2 regions of the Paenibacillus sp. FSL P4-0127 genome follow, and region 1 is predicted to be linked to the other one. Evidence: a T-box and tRNA genes for the amino acid it is inferred to sense, from the RefSeq annotation. Region 1 holds a T-box; the other holds one or more tRNA genes.
What was found. A T-box is a leader RNA that pairs with one kind of tRNA and senses whether it is charged. The one in region 1 lies ahead of tyrS (tyrosine--tRNA ligase), so its partner is inferred to be a tRNA-Tyr.
Positions count from the first base shown of each region.

Region 2: it encodes a tRNA-Tyr, which carries the amino acid that the T-box ahead of tyrS (tyrosine--tRNA ligase) is inferred to sense. The anticodon was not compared.

Region 1 is NZ_JBBOWY010000001.1:5,865,217-5,880,334, forward strand. It holds gene NYE74_RS26345 (hypothetical protein) at 1-707, shown strand, start outside; partial or broken gene NYE74_RS26350 (MOSC domain-containing protein) at 758-1,238, opposite strand; gene NYE74_RS26355 (LysR family transcriptional regulator) at 1,329-2,222, shown strand; gene NYE74_RS26360 (S66 peptidase family protein) at 2,425-3,348, shown strand; gene NYE74_RS26365 (MOSC domain-containing protein) at 4,177-4,860, opposite strand; gene NYE74_RS26370 (LysR family transcriptional regulator substrate-binding protein) at 4,910-5,134, shown strand; gene hemL (glutamate-1-semialdehyde 2,1-aminomutase) at 5,170-6,480, opposite strand; gene NYE74_RS26380 (ATP-binding cassette domain-containing protein) at 6,656-7,291, shown strand; gene NYE74_RS26385 (nuclear transport factor 2 family protein) at 7,527-7,970, opposite strand; gene NYE74_RS26390 (hypothetical protein) at 7,982-8,500, opposite strand; gene NYE74_RS26395 (sensor histidine kinase) at 8,490-10,250, opposite strand; gene NYE74_RS26400 (response regulator transcription factor) at 10,247-10,927, opposite strand; gene NYE74_RS26405 (TetR/AcrR family transcriptional regulator) at 11,190-11,762, shown strand; gene tyrS (tyrosine--tRNA ligase) at 11,814-13,073, opposite strand; T-box leader at 13,122-13,331, opposite strand; gene NYE74_RS26415 (isoprenylcysteine carboxylmethyltransferase family protein) at 13,507-14,022, opposite strand; gene NYE74_RS26420 (glycerol-3-phosphate responsive antiterminator) at 14,632-15,118, shown strand, end outside.
Region 2 is NZ_JBBOWY010000001.1:2,026,508-2,041,625, forward strand. It holds gene perR (peroxide-responsive transcriptional repressor PerR) at 1-366, shown strand, start outside; gene NYE74_RS08955 (glycosyl hydrolase family 18 protein) at 481-2,208, shown strand; gene NYE74_RS08960 (DUF2614 family zinc ribbon-containing protein) at 2,265-2,645, opposite strand; gene NYE74_RS08965 (nucleotidyltransferase-like protein) at 2,808-3,686, shown strand; rRNA gene NYE74_RS08970 (16S ribosomal RNA) at 4,046-5,611, shown strand; rRNA gene rrf (5S ribosomal RNA) at 5,715-5,831, shown strand; tRNA gene NYE74_RS08980 (tRNA-Ile) at 5,869-5,945, shown strand; tRNA gene NYE74_RS08985 (tRNA-Ala) at 6,043-6,118, shown strand; rRNA gene NYE74_RS08990 (23S ribosomal RNA) at 6,327-9,387, shown strand; tRNA gene NYE74_RS08995 (tRNA-Asn) at 9,597-9,669, shown strand; tRNA gene NYE74_RS09000 (tRNA-Ser) at 9,742-9,833, shown strand; tRNA gene NYE74_RS09005 (tRNA-Glu) at 9,908-9,979, shown strand; tRNA gene NYE74_RS09010 (tRNA-Val) at 10,095-10,170, shown strand; tRNA gene NYE74_RS09015 (tRNA-Met) at 10,186-10,259, shown strand; tRNA gene NYE74_RS09020 (tRNA-Asp) at 10,333-10,409, shown strand; tRNA gene NYE74_RS09025 (tRNA-Phe) at 10,427-10,502, shown strand; tRNA gene NYE74_RS09030 (tRNA-Thr) at 10,523-10,598, shown strand; tRNA gene NYE74_RS09035 (tRNA-Tyr) at 10,602-10,687, shown strand; tRNA gene NYE74_RS09040 (tRNA-Trp) at 10,700-10,773, shown strand; tRNA gene NYE74_RS09045 (tRNA-His) at 10,796-10,871, shown strand; tRNA gene NYE74_RS09050 (tRNA-Gln) at 10,886-10,960, shown strand; tRNA gene NYE74_RS09055 (tRNA-Gly) at 10,968-11,042, shown strand; tRNA gene NYE74_RS09060 (tRNA-Cys) at 11,054-11,127, shown strand; tRNA gene NYE74_RS09065 (tRNA-Leu) at 11,139-11,224, shown strand; tRNA gene NYE74_RS09070 (tRNA-Leu) at 11,246-11,325, shown strand; gene NYE74_RS09075 (ArsR/SmtB family transcription factor) at 11,609-11,935, shown strand; gene NYE74_RS09080 (hypothetical protein) at 12,291-12,611, shown strand; gene NYE74_RS09085 (DMT family transporter) at 12,706-13,602, opposite strand; gene NYE74_RS09090 (AraC family ligand binding domain-containing protein) at 13,617-14,477, opposite strand; gene NYE74_RS09095 (GxGYxYP domain-containing protein) at 14,642-15,118, opposite strand, start outside.

The DNA of each region.
Region 1 (15,118 bases):
ATATCATCAAGGCGCGATTTGCTATTTACTTGCTGGAACATTTAAGTATTGCAGCTTCATCTGAAAACGCAGCTAAATCCATAAGTTTCAATATTTGGGATGGAGCGATCTTGCAGCGGCTTTTATTCAGGAGAGCTTTTGAAAGAAAACCCGTTTCCATGGGTTTGTTCCGGCTTTTTTGGAGATTCGTCATACATAAGAAAATATTAATGCCCCTGGTCAACAAAAAAGGCATTTATTGCTTTTATTCGAAAGAATTGATTTCACAGCTTTCAAAAATCATTGGAGATAAAAAATGCCTTGAAATTGCCGCCGGTGACGGTACATTAACGAAGTTCATGAACGAAAAAGGCGTCGACTGCAAAGCAACCGACGACTATAGCTGGGGGCATTATATTGCTTACCCCGACTTTGTAGAGAAAGCCGACGCCCGAACCGCCCTGCGCAAATACAGCCCTCAAGCCGTTCTCTGTTCCTGGCCAGTTCCCCAAAACACTTATGAAAAGCATGTTTTCAAAACTAGCTCGGTTGAGCTTTATATCGTAATCGGCACCAACAACCCGAAACGCACAGGAGATTTCGAGTCGTATTATAGAGCCGATGACTTTACTATGGAATTAAGTGAAGAGTTAACCTCTCTCCTCTTACCTCCGTCAGATGAAAATGCGGTTTATATTTTTCGGAGGCGGTATAAGGCTCAAAACTGAAATCGGTACTTGGATAATCTCAATTGCCGCTTTAAGAGCGGTCTGTTTCTTCACCTCATAACATCGCCGGCCAATCTTTCCTGCGGATTTGCCTCGATTCCTTCTAAACGCTTTACAAATGTGGCTCTCCAGTTAACCGACAATTCTTCCACCTCGAGTATCTTTTTAATGCCTGCAAGACCGTCTTTCTCGTGATGCATGATCCGGTTTGCGTAAGAAACCGTGATTGATACGTCCGTTCCAATAACCCCGAATCGTTAAGTTTTCTCAGAATGCACCATAATCCAACGTTTTCTGCAGTTCATTTTCCCAAAATGGATAGTGATCATAGGGGTAGACGCAAACGGCCTTTTCCCTGCCGCCGTGATGAACAAGGTCCCCCTGGCCATCCCCCTCAAAGTTCAACCAGGATAAAAATAGAGATTCACTTGCAGGAAACTTGTTGATGCCGGTGGAAATTTCCTTGTTATTGAACTGTACCTGTACGGGGATGCCTACATTGAGCGAAAGTATTTCATAATGAACCCTCATGTTGTTTCTCCTCTCATCTATTAGATATTTCCTTATGGTTAAGATTATAATCATAGTAATTTCCTATCGAAAAGATCAGGAGGCTGACCTATGGAATTGAAGCAATTAGAGTATTTTATGGCCGTATGCCAGGAATTGCATTTTACCCGCGCCGCCGAGAAGCTGGGGATTGCCCAACCCTCGTTAAGCCAGCAAATTCGTTTGCTCGAGCACGAAATCGGCACACCCTTGTTTGATCGCGTCGGCAAACGAACCCTGATTACCGAAGCCGGCAAAACGCTGCTGCATCACTGTTACAATATTTTTCACGAGTTATCCCAGGCACGCGCCGCGATCAGCGAACTGCAAAGCCTGAATAGAGGAACCTTAAAAATCGGCACCCTGCTGACGGTAGTCAATTATTTGCTTCCGCCAACCGTGATCGGTTTTCACCGCAAATATCCCAATATCGAGCTGTCCGTTCTCGGTTTGCGAACCGGGGATATTTTCGAAGGGCTGCTGAAAAACGAACTCGATTTGGGCATCGTCTATTTGCCGATGGAGCATGAAGAACTGGAAAAAATCCCGTTATATAAGGAAAATCTTGCTCTTGCGGCGCCAGCCGATCATCCGGTCGCCAAGGAACCGTTCGTTACGCTTGATATATTAAAAGAAACCCCCAGTGTTCTGTTGCCAAGCTCCTATTTTTTACGACAACTGATCAATGAGCAGTGCCGTGCCCTTGATATAAAGCCGCAACAGGTCTTGGAAATGACAACCATGGAATCGATCATCAATATGGTCGTTCAAGGCGTCGGCGTCACCATTTTGCCGAAAGGCTACCTTGATTATATCGACAATCAGCAGATTCGGACGATCCCGATTAAAAGCCCGGTGCTTACTACCGAAATCGGCCTTGTTTACCGAAAAAACAAATATTTGTGCGCGGCAAGCCGAGTGTTTAAGGAACAATTGCTGGCGACGCTCCCCCTCATTCAAACATGATCGCTCTAACGTTAGTACTCCGATTCAGTGTAAATCGCGGGAAACGCATCGTTCACTTCTATTGTTTATATCATTAAGATAGGTTTTCCCTATGAATGTCTCCTGGCTCCTTTTCGGTACTGTGCAGCCGATTTCGCCAATATAATTTAATGACATGATATTACGATGGCTTCTTCTATTCTCGGGGAAGGAAGATAAGCATATGCCGATACGTCCGCCAATTTTGCAGCGAGGAGATACCGTTGGAATCGTTACCTTGGGCAGCCCGCTTAATGCAAACCTCATTAATGAACGAATCGGAGTTTTGAGAGCAATGGGGTTCAATATTGTATTGGGCCAATTCGTTTATGCGCAAAACGGGTTTTTAGCCGGCACAGACGAGCAGCGGGCTTCCGATTTGATGATGATGTTTGAAAACGAGCAGGTTAAAATGATACTGCCCACCCGAGGCGGCACCGGAGTAGCCGGAATTCTTCCGTACCTTGATTACAATGTGATCCGGAATAATCCCAAAATCGTTACAGGCTACAGCGATATCACGGTATTGTTAAATGCACTGCATCAAATTGTGGATTTAATCACATTTCATAGTCTGCTGCTGATTGACTTCAAATCCGAAACGCCCGCCTATAATTTCGACCAGTTTTTTTCCGCGACATCCCTGTACTCGTTGACCCGGCCGATCCAGAATCCGCCGGGATTTCCGCTGATCAGCCGGGTACCGGGCAACGTTACGGGCCCGCTTGTCGGCGGGAATCTGACCTCTTTTGTCGATACGTTGGGCACGCCTTTTGAAATCGATACACGAGGGAAAATTCTCGTTCTTGAAGAAACGCACGAACCCACCAATACCGTCTACAGGTATTTGAATCATCTGAAGCTGGCCGGAAAATTGAATGACTGCATCGGCATTATTATGGGGGAATGCACGGGCTGTCAGGCGGCTTACGGCATATCCTATGAGGATTTAATCGAAGAATTCGTCGTTCCGCTCGGTAAACCGCTGATCACGAACCTGGCCACAGGCCACGGCCTTTATAAAGCGGCTTTGCCGATCGGCGCCATGGTTAACCTTAATTCGGTCAATAATACAATAACCGTGGTTGAACCGACCATCAGCGTATAACGTTGCCCTTTTTAAAACCGACTCTGCGAATAATCCCTGCAACGGATTTATTGTTAAACCATTTGGTTGCGTACTCCAGAAAAACACTACAATAATTGAAAATAAATACGCTGGTAAAGCGATTTTAATGGCATTAAGATAGATTTTAGCAGTCGAATTTTTTATGCCTAAATACTCTATAAACCTTTCCCTTCTCCTGTGAAACTACCCACTTCGGGCGGTTGAATCCTATTTCCTGGAGACGCCATCTGGACGTTTTCCTATAGGCGATAAAATAAAGACAAAAAATGGCGTTATTTCGGCGGTATTCCTCATTCTGAATGAAATAGAGGTCCAATTTTACCGCTATTTTCTTAAATCACCGGGAAATAGACGCTTCTCGCCCCGTTCACGGGAAAATAAGGACATAAAATTCCGCTATTGGTGATAAGCCTGCTTCATCCCGGAAAATAAGCGCATAAAATTCCCCTATATTTATGAGGGGGGCGACAGCAGGATTCCCTGTAAAATCGAATAAATGTCACCGGACCGCCCTTTGCCACAGCGTCAGTAATTTCGCCAAATAACCGCCATTTAAAAGAATCCCGATAAAAAACAACCGGCTATAGCAAAAGCGATGTTCTTATTGAAGGGGACATACCCTAAATCTTCAGTAAATTTTCCGCTTCTAAAATCGGTACAGAAAACGCTGAATCACTAGGGAAAATGCCGCAACAATAAAAATACACACTATGGCATATAACAAAAAAATACTTAATACACTTCTTGCTTTCCCGCTGTCCATGGATTGTCATTACTTCTTAGGTTCTATTGATGACAAGGCCGCCCTCATAAATTACCGGTCAATCGTTCCTGCGGATTAACCTCGATTCCGTCTAATCGCTTTACGAATGTGGCTCTCCAGTTCACCGACAATTCTTTGACTTCAAGGATCTTTTTAATACCGGCTATATCCTCTTTCGCATGATGCATGATCCGGTTTGCGTAAGAAACCGTGATCGCTCGGGGATGGCGGGAAATCCTGGTGAGGCCGTCCGCCTTGGAGACAAGCCCTTCTTCCAACACACGCAAATAAAAGCCGGTAAATCCGGTTTTCTGCATGGTTAGCGGCATGTCCGGGGCGTCGTATTTGATCGACAATTTATAGCAGGGCTGCCGCGGTTGACTAACCTGAACAAGGGCTTCTCCAAACTTAAAGATATCGCCGATGCACACATCCGTTTCCGCCAATCCCCGAATCGTTAAATTTTCCCCGAACGCTCCAAAGTCCAATGTTTTCTGCAGCTCTTTTTCCCAAAACGGATAGTGTTCATAGGGATAGACGCATACGGCCTTTTCCTTGCCGCCGTGATGAACAAGGTCCCCCTGGCCATCCCCCTCCAGGTTCAACCAGGATAAAAAAAGCGATTCATTTGCGGGAAGTTTGAGTATGCCGGTAGACACTTCCTTATTTTTAAACTGTATCTGTTTGGGTTTGCCTATATTAATCGAAAGGATTTCTGCATAACTCATAAGGGATCACCTCAACGATGATTTTTTTTCAGGGCCAAGCTCCTGTTTTTTGCGACAACGGATCAATGAGCATTGCCGCGCCCTAGATATAAAACCGCAGCGGGTTGCGGAAATGACTACGATGGAATCCATCATCAACATGGTCGCTCAGGGTGTCGGCGTCATCATTTTGCCGATAGGCTACCTCGATTATATCAACACCTCGTTTACCGAAAAAACAAATATTTATGCGCGTCCAGCCGAGTGTTTAAGGAGCAATTGCTTATGGCAGTAAAAAGCGATAACTAAAGCTAATACGATGTTCAGCCCCTATTCCTCCATGATCTCTCTTAATGCCTGGCTATGGGCGGCTAGCGTCGTTTCGATGTCCTCGTCCGAATGGGCTGCCGAAACGAACATCGCTTCAAATGGAGTGGGGGCCGTCAATATGCCAAACTCCAGCATGGCTGCATAATACGTTTTAAATAACCGCGTATTCGATAATTTGGCCGTTTCGTAATCGATGACATCATGCTCCGTAAAATATGGGCACAGCAACGAGCCTGCCCGGTTCACCTTTAGCGGCACGCCTAACTTTATAGCATTTTGCAAAAAGCCTTCGGCCAACCTGGCCGCTTTTCTCTCCAATTCGTCATAAATTCCGGGTAACGCAAGCTCCCGCAAGGTTGCATATCCGGCCGCCATGGCGAGCGGATTGCCGGATAACGTTCCCGCTTGGTAGATCGGCCCGGCCGGGGCGATCTGCTCCATGATTTCACGTTTGCCGCCGTAAGCTCCCACTGGAAGCCCGCCGCCGATCACTTTGCCGAGACATGTGAGATCCGGCCGGATTCCATATAGCCCCTGCGCCCCATGGTAGCCTAGGCGGAATCCCGTGATCACTTCATCAAAGATCAGCAGGCTTCCGTAACGCAACGTAATCTCCCGCAATCCTTGGAGAAATCCAGACAAAGGCGGTACAACTCCCATATTCCCGGCGACCGGCTCGACAATGACGGCGGCGATTTGTTCGCCGAACCGCTCAAAGGCAGCGTGTACGCTGTCCAAATTGTTATAAGCCGCAGTCAGGGTATTCGCCGCAATGCCTTCCGGTACCCCCGGGCTATCCGGCAAGCCCAATGTGGCCACGCCGGACCCGGATTTGATCAGCATCCCGTCGGAATGGCCGTGATAGCCTCCTTGAAACTTCAATATTTTTTGCCGTTTCGTATATCCTCTTGCCAAACGCAACGCGCTCATGACGGCTTCCGTACCGGAATTCACCATGCGTACCATGTCGACGGATGGAACGGCTGCGCAGATCAACTCGGCCATCCGGGTTTCCAGCTCCGTCGCCAATCCGAAGCTCGTCCCCCGTTCCGCCGCTTCCCGTATGGCATCAACTACCCTTGGGTGGGCATGCCCCAGGATCAACGGCCCCCATGAGCCGATATAGTCGATGAATTCATTTCCGTCGATATCATACACGCGCGATCCCTTGCCGCCCGCGGCAAACACAGGGGACAAACCAACGGAAGCAAATGCGCGGACCGGGCTGTTTACCCCGCCGGGGATCACGCGTTTTGCTTCATCGAACGCTACTTTGGATAACAAGTCCTTCCTTCCGGGGTTCACCTTCATATCCGTCCCCTCTTATTCATTCTCTTGCAGATTTTGCTTCAATTTCAGGATTCCGCTTCAGTATAAATCGCCGGAAACACATTGTTCAATACTATTGTTTTTATCATTACAATAGGATTATCCTATGAATTGAAAATGAAATTATAGGTAACGCTTTTTTTAAGGTGGTAGGGGAATGACATCTGATATTCTTGTGACTTTAACAGAAGTTACGAAGAAATACGGTAATCGGGATGTTTTAACGGATATTTCGCTTACTATTAGGCAGGGGGACTGTATTATATTAAGAGGAAGCAACGGATCGGGAAAAAGTACGCTGCTTCGAATTGTGTGCGGATTAATTCCGTTAACTTCGGGCCAAAGGTCACTGAAGCATCCCAAATTAGTGATCGGTTATACACCTGACCGGCTATCAAAATTAAGAATGACATCAACCGAGTATCTGACCCACATGGGGAAAATATCCAATATGCCTAAAAAGGGTCTTCCGGCCCGTATTAAGGAGCTGCATGCGTTTTTTAACCTTGAGCAAAGCCATAGTTTAAAGATGACGCATTTCTCCAAAGGGATGCTGCAAAAAGTCAATTTAATGCAAGCTATGATCAAAACGCCGGATTTGCTTGTTATGGATGAGCCGTTTTCGGGGCTGGATAAAGAATCAACCAAGCATTTGCTTGCCTCCTTGAAAAAAATAAAAGCCGACGGGACGTCCATTTTGGCTGCTGTCCATGAATCCTGTGATGGAGAGCTATGCATTTTCCGCAGCATATCTATTTATTGTTGCAGCTGTCCTTTGTTATATACTCGTTGATATTGAAACATCCAACCAGGAACCCGTGACCGTGCTGCATAGCGGCAGTATATTTAAACTATATTCAGCTAAACTGCTATATAGCTGGATCTTTACGGTTCCGCTGGCTTTGTATGCAGTCCTGTTTCCGGCCATATTTTGGCTATGTTATTCTTGTTTATGCTCCTCCATAAACGAAGGCTGGATTCACCACAGTCTTAAATCATTATATTTTGTCAAGATGCTCGGGAGCTCGCTACGCTTGGTACGGAGGAAGCTCCATCACCTTCAGCGCGCCGTCCGTTTTTTTCACCGTATACGTGAATTGGTTCGTAACCGTATCGAATTCCCTGGTCTCGAACAAGGTTCCGTCCTCGAGCTGGAACGTTACCGTAAACTTATACGAATCTGCGCTTTCCCCGGTCCCGGCGGTAATTTCCTTCAGCGAAATATCCGGGAGCAGCTTTAAATATTGCTCAAATAAATGCTGTTTGTCGTCAGGGTCGGCATCGGGGAACAAATTGATGAGCCCCTCGTAGCTGCCGCCGTATAACGCGGCCAATTGTTCGGCGTCCTTTTCGGCGATGGCCTGCATATAACGTTCCAATGTTTGGCGCGGACTCTCGTCGGCCTTCATGCCGCTGCATCCCGCGAGCAGCATGACACAGATGATGAAACAAGCGAATGCGATCTTTCTCATCGTTCTCCCCCTTACTTCAAGGTGATCTCTTTTTCCCAGGTCAACTCGTTGTTCTCGTCATTCGCAAATATAAAGATGACCCAGCCTTTCTCGCCCTTCATCGAATCCGGATAGAAGAAGCCGGAAAACTGGCCGTTGCCGCTAATGTAGAATCCGTCCTCCCCGGTCTGGCCATGTTCAATCGCTTCTTCGAGCGTATTGGCGATCTCGTTTTGATCCGAAACCCACTTCATTTCCTTCAAAGCGTATCCTTCCGGAGCTTGCTTCACGGTGAAATCAAAGCTGTTGCCTTCGATCGGTTTGGCCGTCTGGTCGATGACGATTAATATTTTCTCTTCCGGGCCGGCTGCATTTTCGGCCTGCGGGGCAGCGTTGCCGGCTTGCGTGCCGGACTCGGATACCGCAGGCTTTTCGTTTGCGGTGTTAGGGTTCGACCCGGCGCCCGGTTGATTGCCGCATGCGGACACAAGTATCAGCAGCAGAACGAACAGCGCTGGTACAAGATAGATTCGTTTGTTATTATTCTTCATCATAATTTCCTCCGTTTTCCTTCAGGGTAAAATAAACCGCGACGCCCTGATGTGTATTTCTGGACCCATACTCGCTATGATGGAGCTCCAGTATATGCTTGACGATGGCAAGCCCCAGCCCCGTTCCGCCATGAAGGCGATCCCTGGAACGCTCCGCCCGGTAGAAGTGATCCCAGATCCGGCCCAAATCCTCCTCAGCCAGCGGCGCTCCGATATTTTCGAGAACCACGGTTATTGTCCCTACAGCCGTCCGCCGGATGTCGATTGTAATGACGGTGCGCTCCACGGCATGCCGAATCGCGTTGCTCAGCAAATTCAATACGACCTGTTCGAGCCGCCGGGGGTCTGCCGTTACGAAGACTTCTTCCCCTGCCAAGCCGTCCAGCTTCATTTGAAGATGCTTGTTCTCCAGCTGCCGGGTAAATGAATCGGCCGCCTTTTGAATCAGGCGAGGCAGGGATACGCTTCTTGGATGCAAGCGTATGGCCTTGGCTTCGTATTTGGACAGCTCCAGCATATCCATGATGAGGTCGTTCATCCGGTCCGTTTCCTTGACGATGAGGGCAAGGTAACGTTCCCGCTTGTCGCCGGCCACACCGTCCTGCAGCCCTTCCGCGAAGCCTTTCACAATACCCAGCGGCGTTTTCAATTCATGGGAGAGATTCGCGATCAGCTCTTTCCGAAGCTGTTCGGAACGCTCCTTCTCGCTCATATCCGTCCGCAGCTGCTCGTTCGCCGCGGTCAGCTGCTTTAACGTAGCGTCCAGATTACGGGATAATGCGGTCAGACTGCGGGACAGCTCCCCGAATTCATCCTTTGCCCGGATTTCCGGCTGCACGGTAAAATCCAGATCGGCCAGACGAGCTGCCGTGCGGCTTAGCGCAACTAACGGGCGGGAGATGATCCGGGAATAGAAAAACGACAGCAGCAGCACAAGCACAAGGATGACCGGCGCCGCATAAACGAAATATTGCCGGAGAATGCCAACCGCTTCCCCAACCGGCTGCAAGGAAGCCATGACGAATAAATACCGGATCCCGCTTCCGTCAACCGGCAGCGGCTGAATGATCACCGCGTAGCCGAGACCGCTCCATTGATCCTTCCATTCCTTGCGGACGCTGCGCCCTTCCTGCAGGAGCGCGGTGCTCTGCTCCGCATCCGGCGCCCATTCCTTCAGCGCTTCGTCCGCCAAGGTGTCCTGGTATAGCGGATTGTACGACCGGTTCTCGGGAAGCAGCAAATCCGTTACTTTCCCGTGCACGCGAACCAAGCCATCCTCCAAAGCGGCGTCTTCCCGCCGAATGTACGCAGGCTGCATAATGGTGTCCTCTTCATCCATGAAAATACCGTCAACGACGATGCGGTCCCCGACTTGAATGCCGTGGGGAATGTCGTCTAACGTCATGCCTTCCGGCGTAATGGGAAGCGTGACGGTCGTGCTGTCCGACAGCAGTTCCAGAAAATAAGGATTTACGGCCTTTCTTTCAAATTGCCCGTTCAGGAAGAAGGCGCTGGCATCGTTATCGTTCATAAAAGCGCCGAGCAGCCGTGCTGCACGCTGTTCATTGAATGGCGCCTCATTGATTTGCTGCGCGAGTTGGTTCATATTCCGTTCCAGCGCGCCGATTTTGGACATGCGGTAAAACCGTTCGAAATACAAGCTCTCCGCGAGCATAACCAGGGAAAAAATAATCAGAATCAACAGCGACGTGACGGCAAAAAGCTTATATACTACGCTGTTCCTTCTCAAGGTATCATCTCAAACTTATAGCCGGAACGGATGACGGTGCCAATATAGCGGCCCTCGTCTCCGAGCTTGGCTCGCAGTTTTTTGATATGGGTATCGACCGTCCGTGCATCTCCCAAATAATCGTACCCCCATACCCCATCCAAAATATACTCCCTAGGCAGCACCTTGCCATAGTGCTTTATAAGAAAAAGCAGCAAGTCGTATTCCTTCGGCGACAGGTTGACCGGATTTCCCGCCACCGCTGCCGTATGCGCCTTTCTGTTAACCGTTAAATCGCCGTAAACTAGCAATTCCCCTTCGCGCCCCACGGTTCCTTCCGTTCTTTTCATTAACGCGACCGCTCGCGCGACCAATACCCTGGGGCTGAAGGGCTTAACGACATACTCATCGGCGCCGAGTTCGTAGCCCATAATTTGATCATCGTCTTCGGACTTTGCCGTGATCATGATGATCGGTACGTCCGACTTCTTGCGGATGCTCCGGCATACCGCCCATCCGTCCAGCTCCGGCATCATGATGTCCAGGACAACCAGGTCGACGGATGTCCGCTCGAACGTATCAAGGGCGATCCTGCCATTGCTTGCCTCGTATACTTCCCACTGCTCTCTTACAAAATAATCCGTTATAAATTCACGCATCAGCGCATCGTCTTCGACCAGCAAGATCCTTCGTTTCATCGCCGCGCACGCTCCGTATGCTTAATTACCGCCATGCTGCCAAACCCTTTCCTAATCGTCTTGAAATGCATGCTCGTTCATGTACGCTTTCACCTCCGACTGCCCCCAAAAAGCAGTCTAGAAGAATCTTGTGTCCTTCGTGTGTACTTTACTGTACAACATAAAAATGCATCCTTACATTGTATTTGCTATAACGGCGTATTACAATGTAAAAACAACCACCCTGACGAACGTTCGTATCAATATGGGAAGGAGCATGGATTTGACAGCCGATGCGATTAAGAAAGTAGCCCGCCGGCATTTTGCTTTAAAAGGCTACGAAGCCACTTCATTGGATGCTATTGCTAAAGAAATCGGAATTAAAAAGCAGTCTCTCTATACGCACATCCAAAGCAAAAGCGAGCTGTTCAGCACGGTATTTAAAGAATCCGTCGACGGCGAACTCGCTTTTGTAAGCCAATACTTTGCCAATTTAGCTGAAGATGCGTCATTACAGGATCAGTTATACCGGTTTATTGCCCAGTATAAAACGAGATATAGCCGGGAGCTGAATTTAAGGCTGATTCTTTATCTGGGTTTTCTTGTTCCCGAGCAACAAGGCGATGAAATACAAAAGACCGTAATGCAATACTTTCAATTCACGCAGGATAAAATATTATCCGCTTTGAAAATAAGTTCCTTGAAGTTGCGGGTCAGTCACGAGAAATTCGCCATCGCTTTTATGAATCTTCTGGAAGGGATGCTTGTCGAGCTCATTTACTCCGGTCCGGATTCGTTTGACTTGCGACTGGAGGCTTCATGGGATGTATTTTGGCATGGGGTATCCCGGGAATAAGTTTAGTTAAAAGGCCGCCCGGTATCTGAAATCGGGCGGCCTTTTCATGGCCTACTGGAACTTAACGAGGTGATAGCTTTTTTTCCCGCGGCGAATGACGGCGTAGGCTTGATGCAATCGTTGGCCTTCCCCCACGACAAGGTCGGGATCCGTTGCTTTAAACCCGTTCAGATAAACGGCTCCGGCTTGAAAATCTTCCCTAGCTTGTCTTTTGGACGGCGCGGCCCCCGACAAAATCAATAATTCCAACAACGTCATTTTCTCACGCTTATCGACATGAATCGTTGAAACTCCGCAGGATACGGCTTCCAAATCGTCCGGAGCTAAAAGATGCAACTCTCCCCGAAACAAGATCTCCGATGCTTTTTCGCATGTTGAAGCTTCCTGTCCTCCATGGACCAAAGCGGTAACTTCTTTGGCAAGTGCGCGCTGTGCCGCTCTTTCTTCAGGCTTGTTCGTTAAAGCCTCTTCATATTCCAAAATTTCCTCGCATTCCAGGAACGTAAAGTACTTCAGAAACGGAACAACGTCAGCGTCGTCCGTATTAAGCCAGAACTGATAAAACTCGTAAGGAGAGGTCAACTGCGGATCAAGCCAAACCGCTCCGCCTGCGGTTTTTCCGAATTTCGTTCCATCTTTTTTCATAACCAGCGGCATGGTCAGACCATAGGCTTTCTTGTGCAAAACTTTATCGATCATTTCCAGGCCTGCGGTGATATTTCCCCATTGATCGCTTCCTCCTATTTGCAGAGCGCAATCGTATTCCTTATGGAGAAACGCAAAATCGTAGGCCTGAAGCAGCATATAGCTCAATTCCGCAAATGAAACGCCTTGGTTTAAACGGGATTGAACGGTTTCTTTGGCCAGCATGTAATTTATCGTGAAGCAGGTTCCGCAATCCCTGAGAAATTCAATGATATTTATGGAAGCAAACCAATCGTAGTTGTTAAACACCCTTGCCGCATTAGGAGCATGGTCAAATTCCAGGAAACGCGAAAGCTGGAGCTTAATGCTTTCGGTCCATGCCTCCACCGTTTCTTTGGTGTTGATCGGCCTTTCCACCGATCTGCCCGTAGGATCGCCGATCAGCCCCGTGGATCCTCCAACTAAAGCGTAAGGCGAATGACCTGCCAGCTGAAATCTTCGCAAGGTTAAAATCGGAAGCAAATGGCCAATGTGCAGACTGTTGGCCGTCGGATCAAACCCCGCATACAGGCGGATCGATCCTTCCGCAAGTTTCTTTGCCAATCCCTCCAAATCCGTACATTGATGAATCAATCCGCGAAATTTCAAATCCTCCAGCAAGTTCATGTTCCAATCCTCCTGTAGTTAAAAAATGGATAAAAAAAGCCGCTCCTGAAAAGGAGCGACTCTTGCATCGCGGTACCATCCTTCTTTAAAGATCCATTTGATCTTCATCTCTAGCCTATAACGGGGGACCGTTCGCTATCCTGGCGAAAGCGAAAAGCTCAGGGGTGTAATTCACAGATGATATTCGCTGATTCTCACCGGCCACCAGCTCTCTGAAGAAGGGATAACCTGCTTAATGAAACCCGTCATCGCTTGAATGATATTCAGTTTTCCTTCCGAACGTTCGTAAGGACAGTATTTCATATCTATTCTGTTTTGTCAACCGCACGATAATTATAACTAAAATACCCGGCAAACCTCTTGCCGTGACGTCGCCACAAAAAATAGCCACTCTTTAAGAATGGCCGTCAGGAACCGCTTGGTTTTATTCCATCTAATACTGCCGGAACTTCTGCTTCATCATTTTTTCCTCCAGCCGGATGCGGTTGAACAGGGTGAGAAGATGCAGGGTGAACAGCGGCGCAAACACGATCCAGGCCTTCGAAATAATTGCAAAACTCAATACCTCCGGGATAATGTTCAAAAAATAATTCGGATGCCGGACATATTTAAACAGCGGGCTTTCGATCAACTCATGGTCCTTGGCAATATACAATTTGAAGGTCCAAAAGCGACCGAGCGTGCGGATCACATATACGAGGAACGCCATTGCAACCGCGTAAATCAACAGCCCGATATACGTATGCGCACCGATCGGCACATCCATTACGAAAGCGTAAACGATCGTGCTTATGTAGATGAGGAATTGCACCACGATCAGCAACTTGCTGTTGGTTTGCCCGTATTCCACCCCCCCGCCCGCAATGATCTTTGCTTCGTTCCGCCCGGAAATAATGGCCGAAGGCACGCGGAACAGGGTGAGCACGATCAGTATGATGCCGGTAATCATTTCTAATTGTTCCCTCCTCTTACAATTTCATTTGTGCTCGCTTATTGATAAATTATTGATTCATTATGTTGGTTTTACTTTATAATGATTCAGTGAATTTGATTATTACTACTCCTCAATAAAATTTTCTCCTTCCCTTGCTCCTCCTTCAAAATCTCCACCGCCTCGCCTTTGGCCTGGATGTACGCGGCCGCGGCCCCTACGCAGCGTTCGATAGTCGAATAGGCATTTTTTCAAAATATAGTCCATCTTTTTATTTCCCCTACGTGTCAGTCTGCAAAGTTATGATAACTTACAACATCTTGCCAGCCAATACATAAAACATATCTCCTATATATGCGTGAGAATACAAGGATTCGGTTGCAGGGATTTTCGGAGGGTGTTCACGAACATATAAAAGGCGATCATTAGTGAACGCCTAGAGCATATATTTACTTGCTGCCTTTAATGATAACGTTATCCAGCGGACGACCTGGCTTCAGCATATGAGAAAGGCGCGGAATCTATGTGCTTGCATAGGATTAAAAACGCATTTATCATGGGATGTACAGTTAAGCATGGCTTTCATGCAAAATAGGGTTGGACTGTTTGAGCAAAGGGGCCTGAAATATGAATTTCTATGAACAGCGAATTTTACCTGCGTCGCGGCAGATGAAAGATTTGGAGAAGGCCGTGGCATCATCGTATGAGTATCTGGTGCTGCTGGATGTCCATATCGCCCAGCTCAAGCACGCCTGCGGCATGGTGCATCAAGCGAACAAGAAGCTGTTTTTGCACATGGACCTGATTCAAGGCCTGCAAAGCGACGGGCACGCGACCGAGTATCTTTGCCAGGAGTACCGGCCGTACGGGATATTGTCCACCAAGTCCAGCGTCATTCAAAAGGCGAAGCAAAAAGGCGTCGTCGCCGTGCAGCGCATCTTCTTGATCGACAACAGCGCCTTGGAGAAAAGCTGCAAGCTGCTGGAGAGCACGCAGCCGGATGCCATCGAAGTTTTGCCCGGCGGCATGCCGAGCGTGATCCGCAAGGTGAAAGACAGAACGAACCTGCCGATCCTGGCGGGCGGATTCATCTCTTCAAGGGAGGATGTAGAAC
Region 2 (15,118 bases), 3.8 Mb from region 1:
CAGCGTCACGCCATACTCACTTATCTTATGGAATCGCTGAGCCATCCTACTGCGGATGAAATCTACCGCTCCTTGGAACCCCGTTTTCCGAACATGAGCGTGGCGACGGTATATAATAATTTGAAAATGTTAATGGAAGCAGGTATGGTCCGCGAGCTGACCTATGGTGACAATTCGAGCCGCTTTGATGCCGATGTATCCGACCATTACCATGTGATTTGCGAACGATGCGGCAAAATCAAGGATTTCAGCTACCCTTCGCTGGAGGATGTGGAGCGCAAAGCGGAGGAAGCGACCGGGTTTCAAATCCGCGGCCATCGGCTGGAGCTGTACGGTGTTTGCAGCGAATGCCGGATGGAACATTGATATAGCGAGTTGTTTGCCTGCGGGTTTTGTATAACGTGCGGGATTCCTTGGGGAATTCTTCACGTTTTTATTTTTAGCAAGCAGCGGGGAAATCTAGTATGCGGAGGTAGGGCATTGAGGAGCAGGAAAAGCACTTATCGCAGAAAAAGACGCGGCGGCAAGCTGAAATGGTGGTTTGGACTTGTAATTGTGATTGCAGGCATCTATTGGGCGGCTACGGCATTGCTGCCTAACCGCAGCCATGTCAACCCGGAATGGTACGGGAAGGTGGAGAAACCGATATTCCTCGGCGGGGAGCTGTTGGACGGTTCGGCCTTGGGTGAGGGGGACGGTTTGAAGCTGCCGCTCCCTGTCATTCAATCGGCCATTGATCCGAATGTTAGGTATGAAGAGGGGACGAAATCCGTTATTCTGACCACGCCGCGGAAGCTGGTTTTCCTTAAGGCGAATGAAAAGATCGCCAAAATCAACAACAAGCCGACGGAGCTGCTGTTTGCTCCGGAGGAGAAGGACGGGGTTCTGTACCTGCCGGCTCATCTGCTTGCGGAGATTTACGGAGCCGAAGTGCAGGAAGACCCGGAATCGGGAGCCGTCTTGCTGGCCAAAGCGGGGGAGAGCGTGCAGCAGGCCAGCGTGCAGACGTCATCGCGGGACAAGGATGCCACGGTGCCGCTGCGCACGGGGCCGAACATTCAACAGCCGATCCTGGCGGATATGAAGCCGGATACCGAGCTGCGCATCCTGCAGTCGGCCGATGATTGGTATTATGTCCAGATGAACAACGGCTATACGGGATATGTACGCCATAAGAACGTGCTCGTCGGGGAGAAGAGGACGGTTCCGGAACTGAAGCTGGAGCTCTCTGCGGACAAGCAAAAGCGCATGTCCAAGAAGATCAGCATGACCTGGGAGGCCGTATATCAAGTCGCACCCAATCCCGCCTCCATCGGCAAGCTGCCGGGCGTGAATGTGGTGAGCCCGACCTGGTTTTCGCTGGCGGACAATGAAGGGAATGTGCAAAGCAAGGCCGACATCGCGTATGTGAAATGGGCTCATGCCCAAGGGATGCAGGTGTGGGGGCTGTTCAGCAACAGCTTTGATCCGGACCGGACGACGGAAGCGCTGGCGAATTTCGACCGGCGGCTGACGACCATTTTGCAAATGCTTCATTACGCCCAAATTTACGATCTGGACGGAATTAATATCGACTATGAAAACGTATATACCGAGGACAAGGAAAATCTGATCCAATTCGTTCGCGAGCTGCGCCCGCTCGCCGAGGAGCAGGGACTGATCGTCTCGATCGACGTCACCCCGAAATCGAACAGCGAGATGTGGTCTGCTTTTCTGGACCGCGCGAAGCTTGGGGAAGCCGTGGACTATATGATATTAATGGCTTATGACGAGCATTGGGCGGCCAGCCCGGTTTCCGGCTCGGTTGCTTCGCTCCCGTGGGCCGAATCCTCCGCGACCCGGATTTTGCAGGAGGATGGTGTTCCTCCAGAGAAGCTGATCCTCGGCGTTCCGCTCTATACGCGGATCTGGACGGAAACCGAAAAAGACGGCAAAACGGAAGTCAGCTCGAAAGCGATCGGCATGAAGCGGGCTCAGGAAATTATCGCCGAAAAGAAGCTGAAGCCTCGTCTGGCCGAAGAAACCGGGCAGAATTATGTGGAGTACAGCGATAAGGAAGGTCTGCACCGAATATGGCTGGAGGATGCAACGTCTCTGGCCCGGCGCGTGGAGCTGGCCAAATCGCTTGATCTGGCGGGCATCGCCGCCTGGAACCGAAGTTTTGCTTCGGATGAGGCCTGGGATGTGCTTAGTGGAATCATAGAATAGTTTATAGCAAAAAAGCGGATCGCTTGGGGGGGCGATCCGCTTTTTTGCACTTAATTCTATCCGTTTTTGGCCGTAGTGGCGGTTCCTTGCTGCTCAAGTTGGTCCGCCGTGATATTGGCCTTGGCCGGGTCAAGGGTAAGCATCGTTTTGCAGAACATACAGCGGTCGGTTTTCCCGAGCATTTTGGTTAATTTATGGCATTCCGGACATTCCAGTTGAACGGCCGAGGTCGACAGCATGCCGGCCCAAAAATAGACCGCCAGGCTGCCCAGCATCGAAATTAACCCGATGACCAGGCCGATGCCGGCGACGATTTTGCCGGATTGTCCCCAAAATACGATCCCCGCGGTCCCAAGCACCATCAAACCCATGCCAAGCATGGTCAGCAGCAAACCCCAAAGCCGGAATTCATTGATTTTACTTGATTTAAAAAACATCGGGCAAACCTCGATTCCTTATAAACTGCTCCGGTATCTGTGTCCGGCGCGCTCCTGTCCAAAACCTTCGCCAGCCAAAAAAATGCAAGAAGGAAACTTTAACTAGGCGTAGAACTATATTATAACGAATTGGCAGGAATACGCCAAGGTGGGAGGCTATTCGTGGAACCAACCATTTTTTCGATAATGGACGAAGAGAAGGCCGGCCGTCAGGCGATCGGAGCGATCGGATACCGCCAGGACAACGGAAGTTCTCACGACACGCTGCTGCACGATTTCGAGTTTCTGATCCTGGTGGTGCATCATGGATTGGAGGAGCGAGGGATTCGGGTCGAGCATTGCCTAAGCGGTGACGCTCATTATCAGCTTTTGCATCTCGATTGCGGCGACATTGAAGATTGGGTCATTGCCGGAGATAACCGGGAACTGGTCAAATCCTTTTTGCATGGGGAGATTATTTGGGACATTGCCGGGGAATTGGCGGCTTTCCGTTCATATATCAATCAGTTTGAAGACGGCATTAGGGAAAAGCGCAAATTGAAAGAGTTCGCGAAATTCCTTATGATGTACAGCGAAGCCAAGAAGCTCACCGCGGCCCAGGACTTGCTGGATGCGTATTACAGCGTGCTGCAGGCGCTCAAGCATTATGCCCGGATCGAGCTGATCGAGCAGGGGATACTGCCGGAGAGCCGGGTGTGGGAACAGGTGCGGTCCTTAAACTCGGTCGTTTACAAATTGTTCGACGAGCTGACGGATAATTCGGAGACGCTGGAGCAGCGCATCCAACTCGTTCTGCTAGCTTGCGAGTTCTCTTTGACAAGCAAAATGGAAAGCTGCTGTTCGCCGCTCTTGCGCATATTAGGCAGCCGCAAGGAAGCCTGGAGCATTCAGGAACTGATGCAGCTTCCCGAACTTGTTCATGTGAAGGACGAACTTCCCCTCGTGCTTCGAAGATTGGTGTATAGGGGGCTGATAAAGGAGTCCGCCAAGACCCAAAAAGAAAGCAAAGGGGAACAACGCGAATTGCGGTATTGGGTTTAAAAAGGCCGTTTGAAGTTCCTATATAATTCCTGCAACTTAGGGGGTTGACTCCTGGCTTGAATCTGTGATACATTATATCTCGCCCTTAAAAAGGCAACGAAGTTTTGAAGCGTCAATCGGCATTATGCCGAAGATTTCTTTAAAAAAACTTCTTGACTTAATAAAGGCTGATGTGATATATTAAAAAGGTCGCTGCTGAAATGAAATTAGCGACAAAATAAGATGAGATTGAGCTCGGCGTTATGCCGAATTGAATATCATCATGAATGGTTTGATCTTTGAAAACTGAACAACGAGTGAGTATTAAATGAGAATTAAAATTCTCGTCAGTTTTTCTAAATGAGCAAGTCAAACAACCTTTATTGGAGAGTTTGATCCTGGCTCAGGACGAACGCTGGCGGCGTGCCTAATACATGCAAGTCGAGCGGAGTTAATCGGGAGCTTGCTCCTGATTAACTTAGCGGCGGACGGGTGAGTAACACGTAGGCAACCTGCCCGTAAGACCGGGATAACTACCGGAAACGGTAGCTAATACCGGATAATCAAGCTTCTCGCATGAGAGGCTTGGGAAAGGCGGTTCTGAATTTATTCAGGGCTGTCACTTACGGATGGGCCTGCGGCGCATTAGCTAGTTGGTGGGGTAACGGCTCACCAAGGCGACGATGCGTAGCCGACCTGAGAGGGTGAACGGCCACACTGGGACTGAGACACGGCCCAGACTCCTACGGGAGGCAGCAGTAGGGAATCTTCCGCAATGGACGAAAGTCTGACGGAGCAACGCCGCGTGAGTGATGAAGGTTTTCGGATCGTAAAGCTCTGTTGCCAGGGAAGAACGTCTTCTGGAGTAACTGCCAGGAGAGTGACGGTACCTGAGAAGAAAGCCCCGGCTAACTACGTGCCAGCAGCCGCGGTAATACGTAGGGGGCAAGCGTTGTCCGGAATTATTGGGCGTAAAGCGCGCGCAGGCGGCTGTTTAAGTCTGGTGTATAATCCTGGGGCTCAACTCCGGGTCGCACTGGAAACTGGACGGCTTGAGTGCAGAAGAGGAGAGTGGAATTCCACGTGTAGCGGTGAAATGCGTAGAGATGTGGAGGAACACCAGTGGCGAAGGCGACTCTCTGGGCTGTAACTGACGCTGAGGCGCGAAAGCGTGGGGAGCAAACAGGATTAGATACCCTGGTAGTCCACGCCGTAAACGATGAGTGCTAGGTGTTAGGGGTTTCGATACCCTTGGTGCCGAAGTAAACACATTAAGCACTCCGCCTGGGGAGTACGGCCGCAAGGCTGAAACTCAAAGGAATTGACGGGGACCCGCACAAGCAGTGGAGTATGTGGTTTAATTCGAAGCAACGCGAAGAACCTTACCAGGTCTTGACATCCCTCTGACCGCTGTAGAGATATGGCTTTCCTTCGGGACAGAGGAGACAGGTGGTGCATGGTTGTCGTCAGCTCGTGTCGTGAGATGTTGGGTTAAGTCCCGCAACGAGCGCAACCCTTGACTTTAGTTGCCAGCAAGTGAAGTTGGGCACTCTAGAGTGACTGCCGGTGACAAACCGGAGGAAGGTGGGGATGACGTCAAATCATCATGCCCCTTATGACCTGGGCTACACACGTACTACAATGGCCGGTACAACGGGAAGCGAAGTCGTGAGATGGAGCGAATCCTAGAAAAGCCGGTCTCAGTTCGGATTGCAGGCTGCAACTCGCCTGCATGAAGTCGGAATTGCTAGTAATCGCGGATCAGCATGCCGCGGTGAATACGTTCCCGGGTCTTGTACACACCGCCCGTCACACCACGAGAGTTTACAACACCCGAAGTCGGTGAGGTAACCGCAAGGGGCCAGCCGCCGAAGGTGGGGTAGATGATTGGGGTGAAGTCGTAACAAGGTAGCCGTATCGGAAGGTGCGGCTGGATCACCTCCTTTCTATGGAGAATCGCTTCCTGCGATGGAAGCATTCAAATAGCTAACTTAGGTTAGCGAACTTACTCACTCGTTGGTCAGTTTTGAGAGTTCAAACTCTCATGCGTTTGGTGATGATGGCGGAGGGGTTCCACGCGTACCCATCCCGAACACGACCGTTAAGCCCTCCAGCGCCGATGGTACTTGGACCGAAGGGTCCTGGGAGAGTAGGACGTCGCCAAGCGCAGCCCATTTTTGGGTGCATAAATAAATATTGTTATGGGCCCTTAGCTCAGTTGGTTAGAGCGCACCCCTGATAAGGGTGAGGTCGGTGGTTCGAGTCCACTAGGGCCCACCATAAATCCCATAACATGTGCTGCATTTTTTGGTAGAAGTCGCCGATAATTCATTCGGAATCGCCTTCACAGCAGGTGTTAATTTTGGGATAAATCTATGGGGCCATAGCTCAGCTGGGAGAGCGCCTGCCTTGCAAGCAGGAGGTCAGGAGTTCGATCCTCCTTGGCTCCACCATACTTTATTGTTTCCAACACTTACCGGTTGAACGGTAAGGCAGGAGATGATAAGATATTCTTCCGCCGGTAAAACGGCGAAGAAACTTGATCCTTGAAAACTGGATAACGAAACGAAATTTGCGTTTTAGAACAATCCTTTTAGCTGAACTTGTGTCAACACAAGTGAAGATATTAGTGGTTTGATATTTTCCTTCGGGAAAAATCATGGTTAAGCTACTAAGAGCACACGGAGGATGCCTAGGCGCTAGGAGCCGAAGAAGGACGTGGCGAACAACGAAACTGCCTCGGGGAGCTGTAAGCAAGCATCGATCCGGGGATGTCCGAATGGGGAAACCCGGCTGGGGTAATACCTAGTCACTCATCACTGAATCCATAGGTGGTGAAGAGGCATACCAGGGGAACTGAAACATCTAAGTACCCTGAGGAAGAGAAAACAATAGTGATTCCGTCAGTAGCGGCGAGCGAACGCGGATTAGCCTAAACCGAAGAGCTTGCTCTTCGGGGTTGTGGGACGTCTCACATGGAGTTACAAAGGCGGAGGTTAGACGAACAGGTCTGGAAAGGCCGGCCAGAGAAGGTAAAAGCCCTGTAATCGAAAGTCTCCGCCCTCCGAGACGGATCCCGAGTAGTGCGGGGCACGTGAAACCCCGTATGAATCCGCCAGGACCATCTGGTAAGGCTAAATACTCCCTAGCGACCGATAGTGAAGCAGTACCGTGAGGGAAAGGTGAAAAGCACCCCGGAAGGGGAGTGAAAGAGAACCTGAAACCGTGTGCTTACAAGAAGTCAGAGCCCTCTATATGGGTGATGGCGTGCCTTTTGTAGAATGAACCGGCGAGTTACGTTTGCAAGCAAGGTTAAGCTGAGAAAGCGGAGCCGCAGCGAAAGCGAGTCTGAATAGGGCGAATTTAGTTTGCAGGCGTAGACCCGAAACCGTGTGATCTACCCCTGTCCAGGGTGAAGGTGCGGTAACACGCACTGGAGGCCCGAACCCACGTACGTTGAAAAGTGCGGGGATGAGGTGGGGGTAGCGGAGAAATTCCAATCGAACTCGGAGATAGCTGGTTCTCCCCGAAATAGCTTTAGGGCTAGCCTCGGTGTGACAGTCGTGGAGGTAGAGCACTGATTGGGTGCGGGGCCCGCAAGGGTTACCAAGCTCAGTCAAACTCCGAATGCCATAGACTGATTCACCGGGAGTCAGACAGTGAGTGCTAAGATCCATTGTCAAAAGGGAAACAGCCCAGACCATCAGCTAAGGTCCCCAAGTGTGTGTTAAGTGGGAAAGGATGTGGAGTTGCACAGACAACCAGGATGTTGGCTTAGAAGCAGCCACCATTTAAAGAGTGCGTAATAGCTCACTGGTCGAGTGACTCTGCGCCGAAAATGTAACGGGGCTAAACACACCACCGAAGCTATGGCTTGAATCGACTTCACTGCTTCTTTGAGGCGGTGATAACCAGGTACATTTTTGCCGAAAGCAACCGATGAATATTGTTCAAAGGTTTCGGCCAAATGCACCTCGGGGTTAAACACAGGACTTCGAAGCAGGAGTGAAGTCGATTCAGGGGTAGGGGAGCGTTGTGTATGCGTTGAAGGTGTACCGTAAGGAGCGCTGGAGAGTACACAAGTGAGAATGCCGGTATGAGTAACGAAAAGATCAGTGAGAATCTGATCCGCCGAAAGCCTAAGGGTTCCTGAGGAAGGTTCGTCCGCTCAGGGTAAGTCGGGACCTAAGGCGAGGCCGAAAGGCGTAGTCGAAGGACAACAGGTTGAAATTCCTGTACCACCGTAATCCGCTATGAGCGATGGGGTGACGCAGGAGGGTAGTGACGCGGGGCGATGGAATGCCCCGTCCAAGCAGTGAGGCTGGTGTGTAGGCAAATCCGCACACCGTAAGGCTGGGCTGTGATGGGGAGGGAAAATTTACAGTACCGAAGGTCATGATCTCACACTGCCGAGAAAAGCCTCTAGCCAGGAGAAGGTGCCCGTACCGCAAACCGACACAGGTAGGCGAGAAGAGAATTCTAAGGCGCGCGGAAGAACTCTCGTTAAGGAACTCGGCAAAATGACCCCGTAACTTCGGGAGAAGGGGTGCCCCGGTAGGGTTTATAGCCCGAGGGGGCCGCAGTGAAAAGGCCCAAGCGACTGTTTAGCAAAAACACAGGTCTGTGCGAAGCCGCAAGGCGAAGTATACGGGCTGACGCCTGCCCGGTGCTGGAAGGTTAAGGGGAGCGGTTAGGGGTTAAACCCGAAGCTGTGAACCGAAGCCCCAGTAAACGGCGGCCGTAACTATAACGGTCCTAAGGTAGCGAAATTCCTTGTCAGGTAAATTCTGACCCGCACGAATGGCGTAACGACTTGGGCGCTGTCTCAACGAGAGATCCGGTGAAATTTTAATACCTGTGAAGATGCAGGTTACCCGCGACAAGACGGAAAGACCCCATGGAGCTTTACTGCAGCTTGATATTGGACTTTGATACGATTTGTACAGGATAGGTGGGAGCCTAAGAAGTGGGAGCGCAAGCTTCCATGGAGGCGCCGTTGGGATACCACCCTGATCGTATCGGAGTTCTAACCCGGTACCGTAAGCCGGTACGGGGACCGTGTCAGGCGGGCAGTTTGACTGGGGCGGTCGCCTCCTAAAGAGTAACGGAGGCGCCCCAAGGTTCCCTCAGAATGGTTGGAAATCATTCGCAGAGTGCAAAGGCAAAAGGGAGCTTGACTGCGAGACTGACAAGTCGAGCAGGGACGAAAGTCGGGCTTAGTGATCCGGTGGTACCGCATGGAAGGGCCATCGCTCAACGGATAAAAGCTACCCTGGGGATAACAGGCTTATCTCCCCCAAGAGTCCACATCGACGGGGAGGTTTGGCACCTCGATGTCGGCTCATCGCATCCTGGGGCTGAAGTAGGTCCCAAGGGTTGGGCTGTTCGCCCATTAAAGCGGTACGCGAGCTGGGTTCAGAACGTCGTGAGACAGTTCGGTCCCTATCTGTCGTGGGCGCAGGAAATTTGAGAGGAGCTGTCCTTAGTACGAGAGGACCGGGATGGACGCACCGCTGGTGTACCAGTTGTTCCGCCAGGAGCACAGCTGGGTAGCTAAGTGCGGACGGGATAAGCGCTGAAAGCATCTAAGCGTGAAGCCCCCCTCAAGATGAGATTTCCCAATTAGTAAGACCCCTTGAAGACGACGAGGTTGATAGGCCTGAGGTGGAAGTGCAGCAATGCATGGAGCTGACAGGTACTAATCGGTCGAGGGCTTATCCAAAACTCTACCCACCAAAGTGACGTGAAGCTTCGAAGCTGAGTCCGAGTACTTTGGCGGGGCCCAAAAATATACCCCAAAAAGTGACGCGAGGCTTCGTAGGTAATTCCGATTACTTTTCGGGGACCCCGGGAACTGAATAGGGGCTAACACGCAAATCAAGTTTCGTATCCAGTTTTCAAGGATTAACGCCTTGAAAACTTAATTAATGTTCCCTGATAGCTCAGTCGGTAGAGCACTCGACTGTTAATCGAGTTGTCACAGGTTCGAGTCCTGTTCGGGGAGTCATAGTCCCCAGAAAGTGTGGGTTTGCTTCTAAACTTATACCGATTACTTTCTGGGGGCCCAAAAACACGTGGAGAGGTGTCCGAGTTGGCCGAAGGAGCACGATTGGAAATCGTGTAGGCGTCACAAGCGTCTCGAGGGTTCGAATCCCTCTCTCTCCGCCATAACACCCAAAAAGTGAAGTTATGGCTATGATGGAGTTTCCGATTACTTTTCGGGGGCCCGGCATAAATCATACGGCCCGTTGGTCAAGGGGTTAAGACACCTCCCTTTCACGGAGGTAACAGGGGTTCGAATCCCCTACGGGTCATTGCTTTCTTAATATGTTTCAAATGGGGTTAAGAACCCCTTGGGAAGAGGTTTATTTACAGAAGTACTTGATTTGTTGCTATGTTATCTGGTACAATAAGATTTGTCTTTTCCATGGAGGCTTAGCTCAGCTGGGAGAGCATCTGCCTTACAAGCAGAGGGTCGGGGGTTCGATCCCCTCAGCCTCCACCATATTGTATATAACGACGCGGGGTGGAGCAGCCCGGTAGCTCGTCGGGCTCATAACCCGAAGGCCGCAGGTTCAAATCCTGCCCCCGCAATTAACTCCATAATTAGTAATGAGGAGCTTAGGCTTGCTCGAATCGGTTTGTGGAGTTGGCAATTTATCAGTGTGGAGCCGTGGTGTAGAGGCCTAACATGCCTGCCTGTCACGCAGGAGACCGCGGGTTCGAATCCCGTCGGCTCCGCCATTTATAACTAATTGCAAGGCTCGGTAGCTCAGTCGGTAGAGCAGAGGACTGAAAATCCTCGTGTCGGCGGTTCGATTCCGTCCCGAGCCACCATTAAAAAACAAAAATTAAAAGCCGGTGTAGCTCAATTGGTAGAGCAACTGACTTGTAATCAGTAGGTTGGGGGTTCAAGTCCTCTCGCCGGCACCACGTGGAGGCTTAGCGAAGTGGCCAAACGCAGCAGACTGTAAATCTGTTCTCTGACGAGTTCGGTGGTTCGAATCCATCAGCCTCCACCAGTTTTATCTAATAGGGGCATAGTTTAAAGGTAGAACAGCGGTCTCCAAAACCGTTAGTGTGGGTTCAATTCCTGCTGCCCCTGCCAGTTTTGAAACTTGAATAATATGGCGGTCGTGGCGAAGTGGTTAACGCACCGGATTGTGGCTCCGGCATTCGTGGGTTCGATCCCCATCGATCGCCCCATATTTCAACTTTATTGGGGATTAGCCAAGCGGTAAGGCAACGGACTTTGACTCCGTCATGCATAGGTTCGAATCCTATATCCCCAGCCATTTATAAGCGGACGTGGCTCAGCGGTAGAGCATCGCCTTGCCAAGGCGAGGGTCGCGGGTTCGATTCCCGTCGTCCGCTCCATTTTTATCTTTGGCGCCATAGCCAAGTGGTAAGGCACAGCTCTGCAAAAGCTTTATCCCCAGTTCGAATCTGGGTGGCGCCTCCATATTTTTATTTGCGGGAGTGGCGGAATCGGCAGACGCACAGGACTTAAAATCCTGCGGTAGGTGACTACCGTACCAGTTCAAGTCTGGTCTTCCGCACTTTGTATATATTTTATATTTGCCGGTGTGGCGGAATTGGCAGACGCGCGCGACTCAAAATCGTGAGGGAAACCGTGGAGGTTCGAGTCCTCTCACCGGCATCAATAACGTATTGGAAGTCCTCTGGAGATTCATCCTGAGGACTTTTTGCATATCGAGACATTCACAGCATAAAGCTAAAGCCTCCAATGAGCGTCCATTCCTTGACAGGAATATTCTGTTTTATGTATATTTTAAGCGACTGATGCAATAAAATATTGGAGTTAGGAGGTAGCCATACAGTGCGATTTCGGGTCTTGAAAGAAGCCCGAGTCGGTGATAACTAGAGAAATGACCACCTTTTATTTTAAGAAAAGAAACGTGCTGTATGGGAAATAGAATCATATGGACACAGCGGTATTAAGCGCACTTGCCGAATCTAACCGTTTACACATTGTTGAATTACTGCGTGAAGGCCCCCTTACTGTCGGGGGAATAACCGATCGCCTTCAGCTGCGGCAGCCTCAAGTATCCAAGCATCTCCGCGTGCTTCTTGATGCAGGAATCGTGGATATGCAGGCAGACGCGAATCGCCGGATTTATCAGCTGCGGCCGGAGCCTTTTCAGGAAATGGACGAATGGCTGGATTCCTATCGTCATATATGGAACGAGAGGTTCGATCGCTTGGATGCTTACCTTCAAGATTTGATGAATCCCAATAATAAACATTAGTAAGAGTAGAACTGGCGGCATTAGGGGTCGTTCCCTTTGCGGCCAGTTTTCCTTTAAGATTAGAAGTTGACAAACACTGAAAATTACTGTAAGTTGCGGCGGACGAGCTTGATGAGCTGATTTCCTGCTATTTGTCGGTTCTTAAACGGATTGATGGTTTTAAATATCCAGCAAGCCGGAGGTTACCGCATTCCACAGGTCGGCATGTTACTGCGGCTCATCGTTCCGCACCAATGAACGCCCCAAGTCAGCAATTTGTGAGAAACGCTCGAACGAGAGAGATGATATAGTATTCCGCAGATATTACTTTAAGTTGGGGAGTTGATCGCAAGAGATCGGGAAGATCATTTTAACTATGCAGCTGTCGCTGGATAGCGTGGTATCGGATGAACACCTGTGGATGATGCTGAGCGAAGAGATTTTAGAGGATTATTTGGAGTATTACAATACGGTAGACACAATCATGGTGGGGAAAAATAGTTACGCCTCACTGGCCGAGTATTGGCAGCAGGCGGAAAATTCGTCCAATGATCTGGAACGGGCGATAGCGCGGCGGATGAACGAAATTCCCAAAGTGGTCATCTCTCATTCCGATGTGGATTTAGTATGGAGAAACTCGGAGCAAATCCTGGTCACAGACGAGGAAACGCTCGCCCGGGAACTGGAAGCGCTGTAATCGGATTGCATTATCAAAAATAATATCAAGTTCGATTGAAACTTCACAGGCTTATCGCTAAAAGATAAGCCTGTATTATTTGTGGCATGCCTGATTAAGTCCGATTGCATTCATTCAGTTTGGGCGCCGGTTTCCGCTCCGAAATATAGGAGCCAACCAAGGCCAGCAAAGTTCCGATGATCGTGGCCCAGGTGATTTCTTCGTGTAAAAAAAGCGCTGAAGCTGCCACGGTGATCACGGGAACGATATAAATGTATACGCTCGTTTTCACCGCCCCAAGAATGCCGACCGCCAAGTTCCAGGTGACGAAGCACAAAGCGGATGCCCCCAGACCCAAGAATAGAAAGTTGGCAAGTATCGACAGATCCAGAAAACGCTGCATCCCAAACTTGAATTCGAACGGTCTCAGCAAGGGCAGCATAAATAGCAGGCCGTAGAAAAAAACTTTACGCGTGGCGCCGATTGTGGGGTGCTTCAATTCGCTGATTTTCCGCATGATGACGGAATACACCGCCCAGACCGCCGAAGCGAGCAGAGCCAAAAGGTCGCCGATCGGATGTACCTGCAGCAGGAAACGGCCGTTGAACATGATGAATGCGATCCCCGTCAGGGCAATGCCGAAACCCGCTATAAATGGCCCGGTTAAGGGTTCGTCTTTTAACAAAAAGTGAGCCAATACCGCCGTAAAAAAAGGTACGATCGATACGATGACGCCGACATTGGCGGCCAGCGTATAGGTCAATGCGACGTTTTCCAGAAGGAAATATAATGTTACGCCGCAAAGTCCAGCCGCAACGAACAGCAGTTCCTCGCTCCAAGACTTGCTTTTGACGGGATACGGGTAGAGCAGGAGGAGAAAGACGAATCCAAGGGTAAAGCGGAAAAAAAGAATCTCTATGGGAAGAAAGTCGGTCAGCAAGATTTTAGTGGAGACAAAGGTGGTCCCCCAAATGATGATCGTTGCTGCCGACAGGAGATGTCCGAACGTCATCTTACGCTGACTCCTCATACCGGAACATCCTTTGCCTGCTGCGGTGCGGTTTCGTTGTCGAAGATACGCATATACTGCTTGGGCGTCAAACCGATCAGCCGTTTAAAGAATTTAGTGAAATGGCTCTGGTCGCTAAAACCGCATTTCAAGGCAGCTTCCATCGGAGATACTCCCCGCTCCAACAGCCGTTTTGCCTGGTTGATGCGAATCGTCTCCAGGTAGCTGTATGGGGAAATCCCTTTTTGTTTGGTAAAAGATCGCAGCAAATGGTATTTGCTTAGTCCGGTCAGTTCACTGAGCCGATTTAGCGTGATGTTTTCAGGGAAGTGAGACTCCATATATTCGCATACCGTTCTGATTTCGGCACTCGGTTCATTGGCGGACAAACGGGGCGTGGCGTCCGAGTTATCCCGAAGCAGTTGCTCGATCAGAAGCAGGAGCATTTCTTCTTTATGAAAACCCGTCTCCCCTTCCATTAACAGTTGGTGCAAATCGTGCAGGTATCCGGCAAGTTCGCTGCGATAAAGAACCGTTTGGGAAAAGCGGGGCAAGTAGGCCGTTCCCGTAATTTCCTGCACGTACTGGCGCATGACTTCCGGATCAATATTAATGCAACGGTAGTCCAGCGATCTTCCGTCGACCTGTTCGCAGGCGTGGGGTTCGCGAAGGTTAAAAATAACGACATCCCCGCTATTGATGATATACTCCTTCCGATTGCACGAGAGCAGACGTTTGCCCTGTTCTATAAAGCCGATAACGTAATAATCGTGAAAATGGTTAGGAAATTTCTGCATTATTCCCACAAAGCGGTAAGCTTCCACGTTTAAATCAGGATCGAAAACAACCGTCCTGATTTCGCGCACATTGCGTGTCAACTACGTTGCACCTTCTCTCTTTACGAATGATGTTGTCATTATAATACATGAATTGAAACGATTCTTGTATGATATTGCTGCAACAGCCCCGCTAAGAAAAGCCCTTTCTTCATCCCATACGAGCAGGAAGAGAAAGGGCCTTGCTATCTCCATGTTGGTTTATGTTATTCGCTTGCTTCCATTTGCAAGCTTTCGCTTTCCAACACCCGTGGCTTGGCGGGCAGATCATACGCTTCGCGGATCAGCGAGAAGTAATGATCGCCGCGGACGGCTTCATATTCCGGCCCCAGCGCTTCGCTCATCCGGACGACGTCCGACGGCGTCATGCTCCAGGCGAGCAGGCCCAGGGAGACGAACAGCGGGGATTCGCCGTCCCAGCCGGCCTTGGCCTCCTCCAGGCTGCGCAGGCCGTCCTGGACCGTGCTGATGCCCTGGATCGTCGACACCGGCAGCGAATCGTTTAAGATCTCGACGCCGTGGCGATCTTCCCAGCTCAGGAACAGGCCGGGCGCTTTGTAATAGCGCTCGTAGGCGCGGGCGTAGGATTCGCCTAAAGGGACGTTTTCGCCGTCAATCCGGTTCAGCACGTAAGGCAGGCCCATGCCGGTTTTTTGCAGATACTTGTAGGACCGCTTCAAATA